3 regions of the Paraburkholderia sp. MM5384-R2 genome follow, and region 1 is predicted to be linked to each of the others. Evidence: predicted binding sites of a transcription regulator. Region 1 holds the regulator's gene; each other region holds the start of a gene.
The links. Region 1 encodes HrcA, which represses chaperone genes, less so after heat shock. Its sites were predicted from a motif close to TTAGCACTCNNNNNNNNNGAGTGCTAA; they were not measured.

Region 1 (5,682 bases):
GCGTGCATGACGGCGGCGGCCAGGTCGGACAGGCCCGCGTGCGTGTCGAACAGCTCGCGCTGCGCGTCCGGGCGCATCAGCAACTGGTGCGCGTGCTGGCCGTGAATATCGACGAGCATCTCGCCGACCTCGCGCAGCTGCGCGAGCGTGGCCGCCGTACCGTTGATGAACGCGCGCGAGCGGCCGTTCGCGTCGACCACCCGCCGCAGCATCACGGTGCCGCCGTGCTGGCCGTCGTCGGCCGCGCCGAGCGCCTGCGTGTCGAGCCATTGATCGACCTGTGCGTGCGTCTCGAACTCCGCGGTGATGTCGGCGCGGCTCTCGCCGGTGCGCACGACGCTCGCCTCGGCGCGCGCGCCTAGTGCCAGCGCGAGCGCGTCGATCAGGATCGATTTGCCGGCGCCGGTTTCGCCCGAGAAAACGGTAAAGCCGCTGTCGAATTCGAGGTCGAGCGCGGCGACGATGACGAAGTCGCGTATCGAGAGGTGGCGAAGCATGGAGGTGGTCGGGTGAGCTTGGGATTCGGGTGGCGGCCGCGGCGGCGTGCGAAATCAAAGTGCCGCTTACGGCCTCGGGTCTTCTTCGTGCGACGGGTACTCGTGCCAGTGCAGCTTCTTGCGTAGCGTCGCATAGTAGCTGTAGCCGACCGGATGCAGCATCGGCACCGTGTGACGCGAACGGCGCACCTCGATCGTGTCACCGAGCTCCAGCGACGTGAACGACTGCATGTCGAAATTGACGTTCACCTCGCGCCCGGAAACGATCTGGATGCTGACCTTCGATTCGTCCGGCAGCACGATCGGCCGGTTCGACAGCGCGTGCGGCGCGATCGGTACGAGCACGATGCCCTGTAGTTGCGGATGCAGGATCGGCCCCTGCGAGGACAGCGCGTACGCGGTCGAGCCGGTCGGCGTCGCGACGATCAGGCCGTCCGAGCGCTGGTTGTACATGAAGCGGCCGTCGACCGACACGCGCAACTCCGCCATGCCCGAGAAGCCGCTGCGGTTGACCACCACGTCGTTGAACGCGAGCGCGTGGTAGATCGGCGTGCCGTCGCGCACGATGCGCGCTTCGAGCAGCACGCGCTCCTCGCGCTCGAAATTGCCGGACAGCATCTGCGGCACGATCTCGCGCATGTCGGAGATCGGAATGTCCGTGATGAAGCCGAGCCGCCCGTGGTTGATGCCGATCAAGGGCGTGCGATACGGCGCGAGCTGGCGGCCGATGCCGAGCATCGTGCCGTCGCCGCCGAGCACCACGGCGACGTCGGCGCGCGCGCCGATCTCGGCGAGACGCAGCGCCGGATAGTCGGTCACGCCGATTTCGGCGGCGGTGTCTGCTTCGAACACGACTTCCAGGCCGAGCTTCGCGATGCAGGCGGCGAGCGCGGTCAGCGGCTCGCCGATGCCTGGCGTATTGCTGCGCCCGACGAGCGCGACGGTCTTGAACTGGCTGGTCACTTGCATGCCGGCATTACACCATAGGTAGGGCCTGAAAAGAACCGCAGACCGACCCGGTTGTGGGGCGGCGCACGCAGGGCGTCTGCGTATGTCGCGATTATCGTTAGAATGGTGAAGACCCGATGACATGCGAGCCCGCCGACGGCGATGCATTCGCCGGGAGCGGGCGCCGCGGGCGCTCACGGCTGCGATGCCATTGAGCTAAAATTTTTCGTCATGCTAGATCCTCGCGCACAAACCCTCCTCAAAACGCTGATTGAGCGCTACATCGCCGAAGGTCAGCCGGTCGGCTCGCGCACGCTGTCACGTTATTCGGGCCTCGAACTGAGTCCGGCCACGATCCGCAACGTGATGTCGGACCTCGAGGATCTGGGGCTCGTGATCAGTCCGCATACGTCGGCAGGGCGCATTCCGACGCCACGCGGCTACCGCCTGTTCGTCGACACGATGCTGACCGTCGAATCCGCCGCCGACGAGGAGGCGGTGACGCGCACCGTCAAGACCACGCTGCAGGTGGGCGAGCCGCAGAAGATCGTCGCCGCGGCGGCGAGCGTGCTGTCAAATCTGTCGCAGTTCGCCGGCGTCGTGCTCACGCCGCGTCGCAGCCACGTGTTCAAGCAGATCGAATTCATGCGCCTGTCCGACCAGCGCATTCTGCTGATCATCGTGACGCCCGAAGGCGACGTGCAAAACCGCATCCTCGCCACCCAGCGCGACTTTTCGCCTTCGCAGCTGGTGGAAGCCTCCAATTACATCAACGCGCACTTCGCGGGCCTCTCGTTCGACGAGGTGCGCCGCCGCCTGCGCGGGGAAATCGACGAGCTGCGTGGCGACATGACCTCGCTGATGCATGCGGCCGTCACCGCCAGCACCGACGAATCCGACACCGGCGAGACCGTGTTGATCTCGGGCGAGCGCAATCTGCTCGAAGTCGCCGATCTTTCGTCGGACATGGCGCGCCTGCGCAAGCTGTTCGATGTGTTCGACCAGAAGACCAGCCTCCTTCAGTTGCTCGACGTGTCGAGTCACGCGGCGGGCGTGCAAATATTCATTGGCGGCGAATCGAATCTGGTACCGATCGAGGAAATGAGCGTCGTCACCGCGCCGTACGAGGTGAACGGCAAGATCGTCGGCACGCTCGGTGTGATCGGACCGACCCGCATGGCCTACAACCGCGTGATTCCGATCGTGGACATAACCGCGCGGCTGTTGTCCATGACGCTCAGCCAGCAGTAGTCCTCGGGCTCCGCGGAACTGTCGTCATCGCAGTCCGTGGCGATCATGATGCGCGAACGCGCGGTGTCTGCCAATCGTCCGAATGGCCAGGGGTCTCTGGCGGCGCCGGGCAGAACCCGCGCCGCTATAATGAATCTCCATTGAATCGACTCGCCGCAAAATGCGGTGATTTCTGCTACCTATGCGCTTCGACCTCGAGCGGCCTTCACAGAACGCCACGTCGCATCGCGTCGCCGTGTTGCTGATCAATCTCGGCACGCCCGACGCGCCGACGCCGCGCGCGGTGCGCCGCTACCTCGCGCAGTTCCTGTCCGATCCTCGCGTGGTCGAAATTCCGGCGCTGCCGTGGCAGCTCGTTCTGCGTCTGCTGATTCTGCCGTTGCGCGGCCGCAGTTCTGCGAAGAAGTATGCGGCGGTGTGGATGCCCGAGGGCTCGCCGCTGCGCGTCCACACCGAAAAGCAGGTCGAGGGCCTGCGCCATCTGCTGCAACTGAACGACTACACGGTGCTGGTCGACTACGCGATGCGCTACGGCACGCCCGGCATTCCGGCAATGCTGAACCAGCTGAAGCTCGCGGGCGCCGAGCGCGTGTTGCTGATGCCGATGTATCCGCAGTATTCGGCGTCGACCACTGCGACCGCGTTCGACGAAGCCTTTTCCGCGCTCAAGCGCATGCGCAACCAGCCGGAAGTCCGCACCGTGCGCCAGTACGCCGATCACCCGGCGTACATCGCGGCGCTCGCCGCACAGGTGCACCACTACTGGCATCTGCACGGCCGCCCCGATTTCGCGGCGGGCGACAAGCTCGTGCTCAGTTTCCACGGCGTGCCCAAGCGCACGCTCGACCTCGGCGACCCGTACCACGAGCAATGCCAGCAGACCGGCGCGCTGCTGATGCAGGCGCTCGATTTGACGTCGGTCGAATGCCGCATCACGTTCCAGTCGCGCTTCGGCAAGGCCGAATGGCTGCAGCCCTACACGGCGCCGACGTTGAAGGAGCTCGGCGCGGCAGGCGTGCGGCGTGCTGACGTGTTTTGCCCGGGTTTCACCGCCGACTGCCTCGAAACGATCGAGGAAATCGGCATGGAAGTGCGCGGCGAATTTCTGCAGGCGGGTGGCAAGGAGTTTCACCGGATCGCCTGTCTGAACGCGTCGCAGCCGTGGGTTGCCGCGCTTGGCGAAATCGTTGCGCAGCATCTGCAGGGCTGGCCCGTGCAGGCGGTGCCGGTGCCGCACACGACAGGAGCTTGAATACGCAGATGAACTACCGCATTTCAACCGAACCGGGCGCGAAACTGCGCATCGACAAATGGCTGTGGGCCGCGCGCTTCTTCAAGACGCGCTCGCTGGCCGCGGAGGCGGTCGACAAGGGGCGGGTGCGTATCGGCGGCGTCGCCGTGAAGCCGGCGAAGGACGTGCGTGTCGGCGATCTGGTCGAAATCGAGATCGAGCGCTACGTGTGGCAGGTGGAGGTGCTGGGCGTATGCGACGTACGCGGTCCGGCGAGCGTCGCGCAGACGCTTTATTTGGAAACCGCGCAGAGCAAGGCGAAGCGGCAGGTCGAGCAGGAACGGCGCAAGGTCTACCACGAGCCGGCCGCCGCGCTGCACGGCCGACCGACCAAACGCGACCGGCGCACTATCGACAGATTTTCAGGTGGGGATTGAGAAACTGCTCCACGGTGGCGTGTGCGCCGCCGTACTCGGTGGTGTGGTCGTTGACCGCACCGGACATGCAGATGGTCGTGGTGCCCGCGATCAGTACCAGTGCGACCACGCCGATTGCAAAGGTCAGTTTCACGGTACTCCCCTTGATGGGCTGAAACAGGCTATCGGAACGACTGTCAGGTGTCGGTAACGCTTACGTCAGATTAGGGTTAACGTGGCGTTGCCGCTCCCTGACTGGAGAATAGGTCAGTTGCGGGCTGCACTCAATCTCTATCTGATTGCGCCACGTTGAGGCTTGTTACGGCGCATTTCGCCTGCACGTCGGTGGTGCGAAAAAACCCTCGACCCGCTTGAAACGGCTTTTTCAGGCCCCATCTGGGGTCCGGTCTGGCGGATCGGCGCGAAGACGCGTGTCGCGATTTTGCAAAGCATGAATCGTACTGTGTCGGAACGGCTCGAACCGCCTTTGGCTTTTACTTTTTAACGACTTTCAGCGACATGGAAAACACGCAAGAGAACCCGACGAGCCAGAATCCCACGCCCGCCGACGAAGCCGCGCGCCAGGCCGCCGAGGCGGCTGGGGCCGCTACTCAACAGCCGGACACCGGCGCCCCCGCGGAACCGGCCCAGGGTGCCGCCGAGCAGGCGCTGGCCGACGCTCAGGCGAAGATCGCCGAGTTGCAGGAAAGCTTCCTGCGCGCGAAGGCCGAAACCGAAAATGTGCGCCGGCGCGCTCAGGAAGACGTCGCCAGGGCGCACAAGTATGCGATCGAGAGCTTCGCCGAGCATCTGCTGCCGGTGGTCGACAGTCTCGAGGCGGCCGTCGCCCATTCGTCCGACGACTTGCAGAAGGTCCGCGAAGGCGTCGAGCTCACGCTGCGGCAGTTGAGCGGCGCGCTCGAGAAGGGTCGCGTCGTGGCGATCAATCCGGTCGGCGAAAAGTTCGATCCGCATCGCCATCAGGCCATTTCGATGGTGCCGGCCGACCAGGAGCCGAACACCGTCGTCGCGGTGCTGCAAAAAGGCTTTGTGATCGCGGATCGCGTGCTGCGTCCCGCGCTCGTGACCGTCGCGGCGCCGAAGTAATCACGTCGACACTCGCTCCGGGCGTTTGCGCCGGTGGCGTCTGCTGCGTCGCTTCGCATCGCTACGTGCCGCAAAGATCGCATCGATTCAGGCACTTCCGGCGAACCACGCCGGGGGCGCCGCGCAGACTGACGGAGCGGGCTCGCAGCGAAGATTCAGGCGTCTCGCCCCGTGATTGAAAAAAATTAAAGACCGCATCGCAAAAGAGGTCTTGAAAACGATGTGGCCGCAC
Region 2 (5,682 bases), on a different contig from region 1:
GATGCGACCTTCGTTTTGGGCGATCAGGTCGCGCAGGCCGACCACGGGTTCGTCGAGCGAGCGGGTCGCGATAATGCCGAGCGCGTACGGCACACGGATCGCATAGTCGGTGCGTTGCTCTTTCTGATTGGGGATGCCAAATATCGTGAACGGTGCCGGCGCGGGCGCCGTGTCCCATTCGGATTCGATAGCCGCGAGCTTGATCTGCTGGACTTCACCGGTGCGATAGCCGGATTCGTCGCCCAGCACGATCACGCACAGCGCCGACGCGAGGCCGAAGCCGGCGGCGATCGCGAACGAGCGCAGTGCGAACTCGGTGTCGCGGCGCTTCAACAGATACCACGACGACACGCCGAGTACGAACATCGCCGCGGTCACGTATCCAGCTGATACCGTGTGCACGAACTTGACCTGTGCAACCGGGTTGAAGATCACCGCGCTGATGCTGTCGAGCTCCATGCGCATCGTCTGATAGTTGAACTTCGCGCCGACCGGATTGTTCATCCAGCCGTTGGCAATCAGAATCCACAGCGCCGACAGGTTCGAACCGAGCGCGACACAGAACGTGACGATCAGATGCTGGATTTTTGACAATCTGTTCCAGCCGAAAAAGAACAGTCCGACGAACGTCGATTCGAGGAAGAACGCCATCAGCCCTTCGACGGCGAGCGGCACGCCGAAAATGTCGCCGACGTAATGCGAGTAATAAGCCCAGTTGGTGCCGAACTGAAACTCGAGCGTGAGGCCGGTCGCGACGCCCATTGCAAAGTTGATGCCAAACAGCTTGCCCCAGAACTGCGTCATGTCCTTGTAGATCTGCTTGCCGGTCATCACGTAGACCGATTCCATGATGACGAGCAGCCAGGCGAGACCGAGCGTGAGCGGCACGAACAGAAAGTGATAAAGCGCCGTGATGGCGAACTGGAACCGCGACAGTTCTACGACTTCGCTAACGGGCATGTTGATCACCTCGAGACGGATGCGGGGCGGGCACCGACAGCAGCGCCTGCGCGACCTGCTCAGGCGGCAGCATCATGTGCTGCGCCTGTGGATGATTGAAGAATGTGTACTTGAGCGCCATCAGTAGGACGAACTTGATGGCGAGGATGATGGCGATATCGCGCGCCAGCGTTGGACCGCGCACCCACCTGGTGAACCGGCCGCGCAAGCGCGACCGGACAGTGCTGCTGCGATTCAGGGCTATGGTCATGATCGGTCGAGGACGACTTCATGCCGGTGAGTCCGGCTGGATCCAGACCGCCCTGGCCGTCAGGCAGTCTGGCAGTCTGGCGAATGCATGCCGATTGTAGGAGGTGAACCTCGCGCGCTCAGGTTCAGCCATGCGGCAACACGTCGCGAAACTTGCCGCGTCTGTGCAGTATTGCTACCGGACTTGCGATACGTCAAGAAACGCTTACCGGCCTCGACAGGCCGGCTTGCGGGTAGGCCGACGCGAATGCGCGGCCGCGGGGGCGCAAGAAAGGGCGAAAAGAATGAAAAAGCCCCGCCGTCTTGCGAGGGCGGGGCTTGAGCGCGATGGTCGCTAAATGGCGCGACCGAATAACGCCTGTCGTTTTTACCTATGTCATGGGCGGGACACAATTGACGCGCGCATGGCTTCGACGCTTTATGCGTATTCGGTCAGCGCGCCGCGCATCTTCTTCATCGCGCTGGCTTCGATCTGGCGGATACGTTCGGCCGACACACCGAACTCGTCGGCCAGTTCGTGCAACGTGGAGCCGCCCGAGCCGTCGTCGGCCACCTTCAGCCAGCGCGCTTCGATGATGCGGCGGCTGCGCGGATCGAGCGCGTCGAGCGCGCTTGCGATGCCGTCGCTTTGCAGCCGGTCGCGCTGACGCGAAGCCAGCACGGCAGTCGGCTCACTATGCGAGTCGGCCAGATAGGCGATTGGCGCGTACGACTCCTCGCCGTCTTCGACCTGACCTTCCAGCGCGATATCGCCGCCTGACAGACGCGTCTCCATCTCCGCGACCTCTTCGCGCTTCACGTTCAGCTCCTTCGCGAGACCGTCGATCTCGTCCGGCGTGAACGCGCCAAGCCCCTGCTTGTGGCTGCGCAGGTTGAAGAACAGCTTACGCTGCGCCTTGGTGGTGGCGACCTTCACCATGCGCCAGTTGCGCAGGATGTACTCGTGGATCTCGGCCTTGATCCAGTGCATCGCGTACGACACGAGGCGCACGTTTTGCTCGGGATCGAAGCGCTTGACCGCTTTCATCAGGCCGATGTTGCCTTCCTGGATCAGGTCGGCGTGCGGCAACCCGTAACCGAGGTAGTTACGCGCGATGGACACGACGAGTCGCAGGTGCGACAGCACCAGGCGGCGCGCAGCCTCCAGATTGTCGTGTTCGCGCAATGCGGTGGCGAACTGGCGTTCCTCCGCCGGGGTCAGCATCGGAATCCGGTTGACCGCCTGGATGTAGGCGTCGATGTTGCCCAGGTGACCGGACAGCAGCGAGGAATGCGAGAGCGCCAGTGCACCTGCCGGAGCGGCCTTAGCCGACGACGGGCTCAAAGTACTCGGAAGGGTCATTGCATGGCTCACGTTTGAAGCTCCTTTGGAATCAGACAATTGCGTACTCAGTAAACGACTCCAGCGACGGATGTTAGCACTCAGATCTGCCGAGTGCTAATACTTAGAGGTCGCAGGGGCATCCGGGTTCCCGAAAACCCTATTGAGTTTTGACTTCTGATAGCCATCATACGCTCTATTTGCCTTGCGCGTTGGACCTGTACAAAGTACCGCCCGGAGCGCTTGCAGGCTCATGTTTGACTGATATCGTCCCGTTTTAAGAGAATAATTGCTGTTCATGGGGCATTATCTGGAAAATACTTGCTCTTGAATTCGTGCTTGGAATAAAGGGGGCGCTCGCTTAATACCCGGCAGTATGGGGGCGGATGAACAGGCAGAATCTTGTGGTGCGTGGGCTTACTCTAAAAAGCACGTTTGCCGTTCTGCTCGTTCTGCTGTTGGGTGCGGCGGGCGCGTCCCAAGCCGGGCAGTTCGGCGTGCAGGTGGCCGGCGGCGTCGGCGACCATCACGTCAGGACGCTCGATCTCGGCGTGGTCTGGGATCCAAACCCGACCTGGTGGCAGATCGGCGACTGGCATTTCGCGCTGCTCGGCGAGGCGCATGTCGCGTGGTGGCACACCAATGAAGGAAACGTTCACGACAACATCGGCGAGATCGGCGTGACGCCGGTGATCCGCTTCATCAGGTCGTCGGGTTCGGTGCGGCCATTCATCGAGGTGGGTGCCGGCGTCCGGCTGCTGACCAGCCCGCGCATTTCTTCCGACTTCACGTTGGGCACCGCGTTCCAGTTCGCCGAGATGGCGGGCGTCGGGTTGCAGTTCGGCGCTCGTGAGCACTATGTCGCCGGCTACCGCTTCCAGCATGTCTCCAATGGCGGTATCAAAGAGCCGAATCCTGGTATAAATTTCAGCCAGCTATATTTGCAATATCACTTCTGACCGTGGCCGCCTGCGGCTCGCGGTGTTCGAGGGGCTCTGCAATGGCGGCAAAGATGATCGAAGCGATTCGCGGGCTCGAGCGAGAGCGTTTTCGCGCGATGGTCGATGGCGATGGGCAGTCGCTCGACACGCTGCTCGCGGACAACGTGAGCTACGTCCATACGAATGGCAAGCGCGAGACGAAGCGGCAGTTCATCGACGGGATCACCGCGGGGCGCCGTCGTTATCGGCAAATCGAGGTGCAGTCGCAGGATGTCTTGCCGGCCGGGCGCGAGACCTACGTCGTCACGGGCCGCGCGCTGATCGAGATGGAGGCGAACAACGGCGCGCTCCTGTTTCCGATTGCCTATACCGCGATTCACACACACGAAGACGGGCAGTGGCGACTGATCGCGTGGCAGGCGACCCGCTGCGCGCTCGAGTGAGATTCTCATCGGGCGGGCGCGCCTCGTGAGCGCGTCTCCAGCGGCAGCGGAATGCGGGTGTGCACTCCGCTGCAGCAGGCTCGAGGCCCAACGCGAATTCACGCGGTCGCGCATTCGCCAGCTTTGTCGCGGCTGTTTGCGCCGTGCTCGTCTACATCGGCATCCGCGTCGCGCGCCGCGCATCGCTACCTGTCCCGCATACGGATGCCGCGCCGCAACCGGAAGCCGCGTGCAGCGTTCCGCCACGCGCCTGATCGTCGCGAGATCCGAGAAATCCAGACCGCTGTCGATACCCATCGCGTCGAGATTCATCGCGACTGTGACGAGATCGACGTTGCCGGTGCGCTCGCCATTGCCGAACAGACAGCCTTCGATGCGATCCGCGCCCGCCAGCAGCGCGAGCTGCGCCGCGGCCACGGCGGTGCCGCGATCGTTGTGCGGATGCACCGACAGCACGATGCTGTCGCGGTAACCGAGGTTGCGATGCATCCATTCGATCTGGTCGGCGAACACGTTCGGCGTGGCCGCTTCGACGCTTGCCGGCAGGTTGACGATCATCTTGTGATCGCGCGTAGGCCGCCACGTTTGCGCGAGCGCGTCGCACACCTCGCGCGCGAACGGCAGCTCGGTCGTGTTGAAGGTCTCGGGCGAGTACTGGAAGGTCCAGCGCGTGCCCGGCCGCGCCTGCGCGTGTTGCTTGATGAGGCCCGTGCCTTCGACGGCGAGCGCCTTGATCTCATCCTTCGACTGCTGGAACACGATGCGCCGGAACGACGGGCAGATCGCGTTGTACAGATGCACGATCGCGCGCGGCGCGCCTTCGAGCGCGTCGAACGTGCGTGCGATCAGCTCCGCGCGCGACGGCACGAAGACTTCGATCGTGACGTCGTCGGGAATGCGTCGCTCGTCGATCAGCTTGCGCACGAAGTCGAAATCGGTCTGCGACGCCGACGGAAAGCCCACTTCGATTTCCTTGAAACCGATCGCGACCAGCATCTCGAAGTACTCGAGCTTCTGCGCAGCGTTCATCGGTTCGATCAGCGCCTGATTGCCGTCGCGCAGGTCCGTGCTCATCCAGACGGGTGCGGCGTCGACCGTGCGACTCGGCCATTTGCGGCCGGTCAGCCGGACGGCGGGAAAGGGGCGGTACTTTTCAGCGGGATTGCGCAACATGGTGAGGTGCCTCATTCGTGGTGTCGTCGGCGGAGGGTAGGGACGTCGAGCGGTTGGCCGACTGTTCACGCATGCACGCTGCGGATGCTGCCCATGCAACGTACATGTGATCCTCTCGCATCGTCCGCGCGGTAAACGGACGAATGCAAACGACGACAGGTTGTGGAGAACTACGACGGGGGTGAAGCGAAACTGCGGGGAGGACCGCCGACGGCAACCGGAGCTGCCAGCGCGCGGCGCTACGCGAGACTTACGCCAGGCGTAGCGATAGGGGCCGCGCCAGGCGGCCGGAGATAATTCGGAGGGTGTTCGGAAGGGAACGCATGAGGCCAAATGTATGACGGCGTGCGTTGGCCTGTCAACCCGCGGCCGTCAGGCCGCCGTCTTCGCGATATCGACGATCAGCTCGACTTGCCGCTCGAGCGCGCCAGGCACCGGCGCTTCGCCGCGCAGCACGGCGTCGATCCAGGCGGCCGTGGTCGCCGCGTCGCGCGCTTCGGGCAGCTCGACTTCGGGCGCATCGGGCGACGAGCGCTCGTGCGGCAGCCGCGTCTCGCAGATGCCGTCATGCAGCCAGTCGACCTGCACCTGGCGG
Region 3 (5,682 bases), on a different contig from region 1:
TCGGCACGCAGATCGTCGCGACCGGCTGCAGCGGCGAGCCGCGGCCCGATGTGGCGAGCGCCGGCTATCCGAGCGCATACAGCGGATTTTCGATTCCACTGCCTAACGATATTCCGGAAGGCTTTCGCGTTACCATTGCCGATTCCACCGAAAGCCTGCACAACGCCGGCACGTGGCGGCAAGGCTGGCACTGCGAATGAGCCAGAAAAGCCAAGAGAACCTATCCATGAAAGAGCCGCCCCAGTTCGTGCAATGCTTTCACGGCAAAATCGCGGTGCAGGACCGCATACGCATGTTCGATCAGATGCCCGCCACGATCTGGCTGACCGGCCTGTCCGGCGCCGGCAAATCGACGCTCGCGTTCGCACTCGAGGAGCAGCTGATCGCGCTCGGTCACGCCTGCTATGTGCTCGACGGCGACAACATCCGCCACGGTCTGGCGAGCGACCTTGGATTCGAGCCCGACGACCGGCGCGAAAACATCCGCCGGGTCGCGCACGTCGCCCAATTGATGAACGACGCGGGTCTGATCGTGATTTCCGCACTGATTTCGCCGCTACGCGAAGATCGGGCAATGGCGCGCGCGATCATCGGAGCCGACAAGTTCGTCGAAACCTATGTGTCCGCCTCGCTCGCCACCTGCGCGAGCCGCGATCCCAAAGGTCTTTACGCGAAAGCGAGGTCTGGCGAGATCAGCTCGTTCACCGGCGTATCAGCGCCCTATGAAGCGCCGATCGATCCCGACCTGCACGTCGACACGGGAACGCTGAGCCCCGCGCAAAGCGTCGCGCAGATCTTCCACTACCTGCGCGAAAAGTGCCTCGGAAGGTCCTCTCATCGCACGGCTCACGCCGCGGGCGCCTGATCCGGACAAAAGGTCGTCCGGAAGCGCTCGCCAGCAAGCACATCAACGCCGGCCCCAAACGAAAAAAAACCCGCATAAGCGGGTTTTTTCGTTTGGGGAAACGCCTCGCGGCGCACTCCCCACATGGACTTCCAGCCGGGCCTCGGCCGTGATCCAGACGCGCGGCAGTTCAACCACGCGGCCGGACCACGAGGCCCGAGCGGAATTACATGTCCATGCCCATGCCGCCCATGCCGCCGGGCATGCCGCCAGGCATCGGAGCATCTTCCTTCGGCAGTTCGCAGACAGCTGCGTCGGTCGTCAGCAGCAGGCCAGCAACCGAAGCTGCGTTTTGCAGCGCCGTGCGCGTCACCTTCGTCGGGTCCACGACACCTGCGTCGACCAGGTCGACGTACTCGCCGGTCGCTGCGTTGTAGCCGTAGTTGCCCTTGCCGGCAGCAACCGCTGCCACGACGACACTCGCTTCTTCGCCACCGTTGGCGACGATCTGGCGCAGCGGCTCTTCCATGGCGCGCAGAACGATCTTGATACCTGCGTCCTGATCGGCGTTAGCGCCCTTCAGGCCAGCGATTGCCGTACGTGCACGGATCAGCGCGACGCCGCCACCCGCCACGATGCCTTCTTCCACAGCCGCGCGCGTTGCGTGCAGTGCGTCTTCGACACGTGCCTTCTTTTCCTTCATTTCGACTTCGGTCGCAGCACCGACCTTGATCACCGCAACACCGCCTGCCAGCTTGGCGACGCGTTCTTGCAGCTTTTCACGGTCGTAGTCCGAGGTCGCTTCTTCGATCTGCGTGCGCACTTGCTTGACGCGAGCTTCGATGTTCGCTGCTTCGCCAGCGCCGTCGATGATCGTGGTGTTTTCCTTGCCCACTTCGATGCGCTTCGCCTGGCCCAGTTCAGCCAGCGTTGCCTTCTCGAGCGTGAGGCCGGTTTCTTCAGCGATGACCTGACCGCCGGTCAGGATCGCGATGTCTTCCAGCATCGCCTTACGACGATCGCCGAAGCCCGGAGCCTTGACGGCAACAGTCTTCAGGATGCCGCGGATGTTGTTGACGACCAGCGTTGCGAGCGCTTCGCCTTCGACGTCTTCAGCGATGATCAGCAGCGGACGGCCAGCCTTCGCGACTTGCTCGAGCACCGGCAGCAGGTCACGGATGTTCGACACCTTCTTGTCGTGCAGCAGCACGAACGGGTTCTCGAGCACGGCGACTTGCTTGTCCGGGTTGTTGATGAAATACGGCGACAGGTAGCCGCGGTCGAATTGCATACCTTCGACGACGTCCAGCTCGTCTTGCAGCGACTTGCCGTCTTCGACGGTGATCACGCCTTCCTTGCCGACCTTGTCCATTGCTTCAGCGATGCGCTCGCCGATCGACGAATCGCTGTTCGCCGAGATCGCGCCAACCTGGGCGATTTCCTTGTTGGTCGTGCACGGCTTGCTGATCTTGCGCAGTTCTTCGATTGCAGCTGCAACAGCCTTGTCGATACCGCGCTTCAGGTCCATCGGGTTCATGCCCGATGCGACGTACTTCATGCCTTCGCGGACGATCGATTGCGCGAGAACCGTAGCGGTCGTCGTGCCGTCGCCTGCGTTGTCGCTGGTCTTGGAAGCGACTTCCTTGACCATTTGCGCGCCCATGTTCTGGAGCTTGTCTTTCAGTTCGATCTCTTTCGCGACCGACACACCGTCCTTGGTGACCGTCGGGCCGCCGAAGCTGCGCTCGAGAACCACGTTGCGGCCCTTCGGACCCAGCGTGACCTTCACGGCGTTGGCGAGAATATTCACGCCTTCGACCATCTTGGCACGGGCGGAATCACCGAATACGACGTCTTTAGCTGCCATCTTCTAACTCCTTGAATACTTTGGATATAACCGGGGAAGTAGCGACCTTGCGCTTACTTCTGCACCACGGCCATGATGTCTTCTTCGCGCATCACGAGCAGTTCGTTGCCGTCGACCTTGACGGTCTGGCCTGCGTACTTGCCGAACAGGACGCGGTCGCCGACCTTCACGTCGAGCGCAATGGCTGCGCCCTTGTCGTCGCGCTTGCCCGGGCCGACTGCGAGGATTTCACCTTGATCCGGCTTTTCCGCTGCGGCTTCGGGGATCACGATGCCCGACGCGGTCTTGGTTTCCTGATCCAGACGTTTGACGATCACGCGATCATGCAAAGGACGAAGGTTCATACATACTCCTCTCTGATTGAGACTGAAGAACGCTGAGAAAAACCCGGCTGGCGGAGCCAACCGGAGATGTTGTTAGCACTCTCGTGCAGCGAGTGCTAATTATATGGACGGGCAGTGACAAATTCAAGAAGGGGGAACGCGGTCGAAGTTCACTCACCCTGAAACGTGATTCGCTCGGGCTTGAACCCCGCCCCGTGCGGAACGTCTGCCGTTCGGCATTTTCTCTAAGAAAACAATAATTTACCGACGCGTTGCGTTGAGATTCGGCCCTTGGTGAAGGAGGAGGCGAGCCATGACGACGCAGCGACCTGGGAGCGGAGCGCCCGCTCGAAACGTCAAACTCAGGGAAATCCCCCATAAGCGCGGGCCGTTAGATAGTCAGCCTTCAGGCAAGTCGAGGGGGCTCATGAATGTGCTTCACGGCTAAGGCACCAGTCGGTCCAAGTATATCTTGGACCGTTGCAGCGGCCGTTGATAGTGGGATTGTGAAATTGATAGCAGTTGCAACGACGATACGTGCAGAACCGTAGCGCTATAACTGAGTGCGAAAGATTTGAGATTTTTCCACTCTGAAGATCAGCGACAAATATGTCCAACTGACCAGTCGGTAATTGCGCTCCTCCAGATAGCGAAATATGGCGGAATCTATGACGTCCCTTATCGAAGTCAGCGTAGACTCCACAATAATGATCTTTGGTTTATACCTGCTGATATCAATCGATCGCAAGACTTCGTAATCGTGACCTTCCACGTCGATGGAAAGCAGATCGATTTCCTGACCGGCGTACGGGGTGTGCTCGAGAACGTCGTTCAATGTGGTGGTTTCAACGGTCCGGACGGAGATAGGCTTCTGGACTTCGGCCGCAGCCACTATGGGATCTATGGTCGAAGTCAACCCATAATTCGAAAAATTATAGACTTCCTTGAGCTGTTTCTCGTTCGAGACGGCTGCACATACATTGACATCACCAGACCGCGCAAGAGAAAACGTTTCAATTTTCACCGGATCCATGTCTATGTTGATGCCGCGCCAACCACGCTTGTAAAGCGCATGTGTGTTCGAGAACTTGACAGGGTGGTATGCACCAACGTCGACATAAACACCCTTATTGCACCGGGGACTGATTATCTCGCGCAACACCGCATCCTCTCCAAACTGCGAGTAGTACAAACGCGGCCCGCGTGTTATCCACGTCTTGCGGACGAGCCAAAGGAAGTGTCCGAACGTCTTCGGGTTCAACATAATCGCTCCTCACTTCGAAACGATAACGGCAAAAGGTCAAACAGCGTTTGATCTGAAAGCTTGCCGAGCAGAAGGTCGGTCCGGCATTACGTTAGCTAATATTCACCTATAGCAGCCCTCATTACCGCCGCAAATGTGCCGCAGTACGGACAAAACGATATTCGCGAATTAGTTACATGCTCGAAAAGTCGTTGAGCGTTACATCTGCAGACTACTCGACGGTTAGCTGAACATTAAGCGAAAGTCATAATAATGTGTATTTTTGGCCGAAACCGTCGAGTATGCAAAAAGCTTCCGGTTCCAGCCGGTTCGCGTGTCGTCGACTACAGCCGCGCGAGATTCAGCCCGGCGAAGCCTTCTGCATCAGGCCACGATCCGCCAGATTCGGTCGCCCGACAGCGCGCTCGTTTCACTTCAATTCTGCGCAGGCCGGTGCAACGCATTACCCGCCATCCACTTGAGCCGTTCGCAATTGACCTTGATGCGCGCCGCGAATTCCTTCGGATCTCGCTCGCGCAGTGCGTTCATCTGGCTATTGGTGATGTCGGCGCGGTGCCAGCCCGTGTCCCAGTGCTGATCGAAATCGGTCGCACCGGTCAGGACCTTTCGGAGCCGCTCCTTATAGGCGTCGATCCGCTCGGGCGACACGTCGCAAAACGCCTGCGCGAAGCTTGCGCGCTCACCCGCCGTCTCCGCGCTCATGTTGGCGTCGCTCGCGCCGCTGGCGAGCGGCGCGGCGAGCGACAGCACCGACAGACAGAACGCTGCGCAAAGCGGCCGATAGCGATACGATAGGTTCTTCATCTTCGACTCCTGACGATCCTTCGTGGCGACCAGGGATTGTCCCGATCTTCAACGCCGCCTCGCCGATTGTGTCCTGATTGCACTGCACGATGGCGTTTTCGCGCGCTATCCGATGCATCGCGTGGCCAAACCGCGGTGCTACGCTCGTCAAAGCGGCATTCGCGACGTGCCCGTTCCGGGGAGCCGCGTGGCGCAAGCACCGCAACGCCACGGCCTATTGGCAGGCCGCGACAGAAGCACGAGCGCCAGGCATGAGAACGAGCTCGAACACGACGCGCAACGAGCACAGAACGAAAGCACGACACGAAATCAAACACAAAAAGGCGAGACATCGCTGCGGGAGTGACTGCGATGGCATTTAGAACATATACCGTACTGACGCTGTTGGTGACGAGCACTGCCGCGTTCGCGTGGCGGCCTGTCACCTATCCGATCCGAAGTCAGAGCCCTTACGAGCGCAGCATCGACAACGCGATGTGCTACGCCGAGGCGAACCGCGTGACCGGGGTCAACATGGCCCACGAGTCGCAGATTCCGCCGCGTCAGCCGCCCGCGGCCAAAGGTGCGTCGACCGGCGTAC

Region 2: the regulator HrcA is predicted to act here: its motif matches at 2,625-2,651, upstream of rpoH (RNA polymerase sigma factor RpoH).
Region 3: the regulator HrcA is predicted to act here: its motif matches at 3,128-3,154, upstream of groES (co-chaperone GroES).

The regions. Positions count from the first base shown of each region.
Region 1 covers NZ_JACHDI010000037.1:17,710-23,391, reverse strand. Annotated here, with positions in the region: gene recN (DNA repair protein RecN) at 1-497, opposite strand, end outside; gene HDG37_RS34690 (NAD kinase) at 564-1,466, opposite strand; gene hrcA (heat-inducible transcriptional repressor HrcA) at 1,677-2,696, shown strand; gene hemH (ferrochelatase) at 2,878-3,948, shown strand; gene HDG37_RS34675 (RNA-binding S4 domain-containing protein) at 3,957-4,364, shown strand; gene HDG37_RS34670 (hypothetical protein) at 4,336-4,497, opposite strand; gene grpE (nucleotide exchange factor GrpE) at 4,863-5,450, shown strand.
Region 2 covers NZ_JACHDI010000024.1:71,029-76,710, reverse strand. Annotated here, with positions in the region: gene HDG37_RS29920 (cytochrome ubiquinol oxidase subunit I) at 1-960, opposite strand, end outside; gene cydP (cytochrome oxidase putative small subunit CydP) at 950-1,210, opposite strand; gene rpoH (RNA polymerase sigma factor RpoH) at 1,628-2,563, opposite strand; gene HDG37_RS29905 (acyloxyacyl hydrolase) at 2,917-3,489, shown strand; gene HDG37_RS29900 (nuclear transport factor 2 family protein) at 3,531-3,914, shown strand; partial or broken gene HDG37_RS29895 (2-isopropylmalate synthase) at 4,101-5,087, opposite strand; gene ybiB (DNA-binding protein YbiB) at 5,460-5,682, opposite strand, start outside.
Region 3 covers NZ_JACHDI010000003.1:16,346-22,027, reverse strand. Annotated here, with positions in the region: gene HDG37_RS06240 (chondroitin 4-O-sulfotransferase) at 1-200, shown strand, start outside; gene cysC (adenylyl-sulfate kinase) at 227-865, shown strand; gene groL (chaperonin GroEL) at 1,071-2,711, opposite strand; gene groES (co-chaperone GroES) at 2,765-3,055, opposite strand; gene HDG37_RS06220 (FkbM family methyltransferase) at 3,588-4,298, opposite strand; gene HDG37_RS06215 (hypothetical protein) at 4,713-5,102, opposite strand; gene HDG37_RS06210 (hypothetical protein) at 5,125-5,448, shown strand; gene HDG37_RS06205 (hypothetical protein) at 5,454-5,682, shown strand, end outside.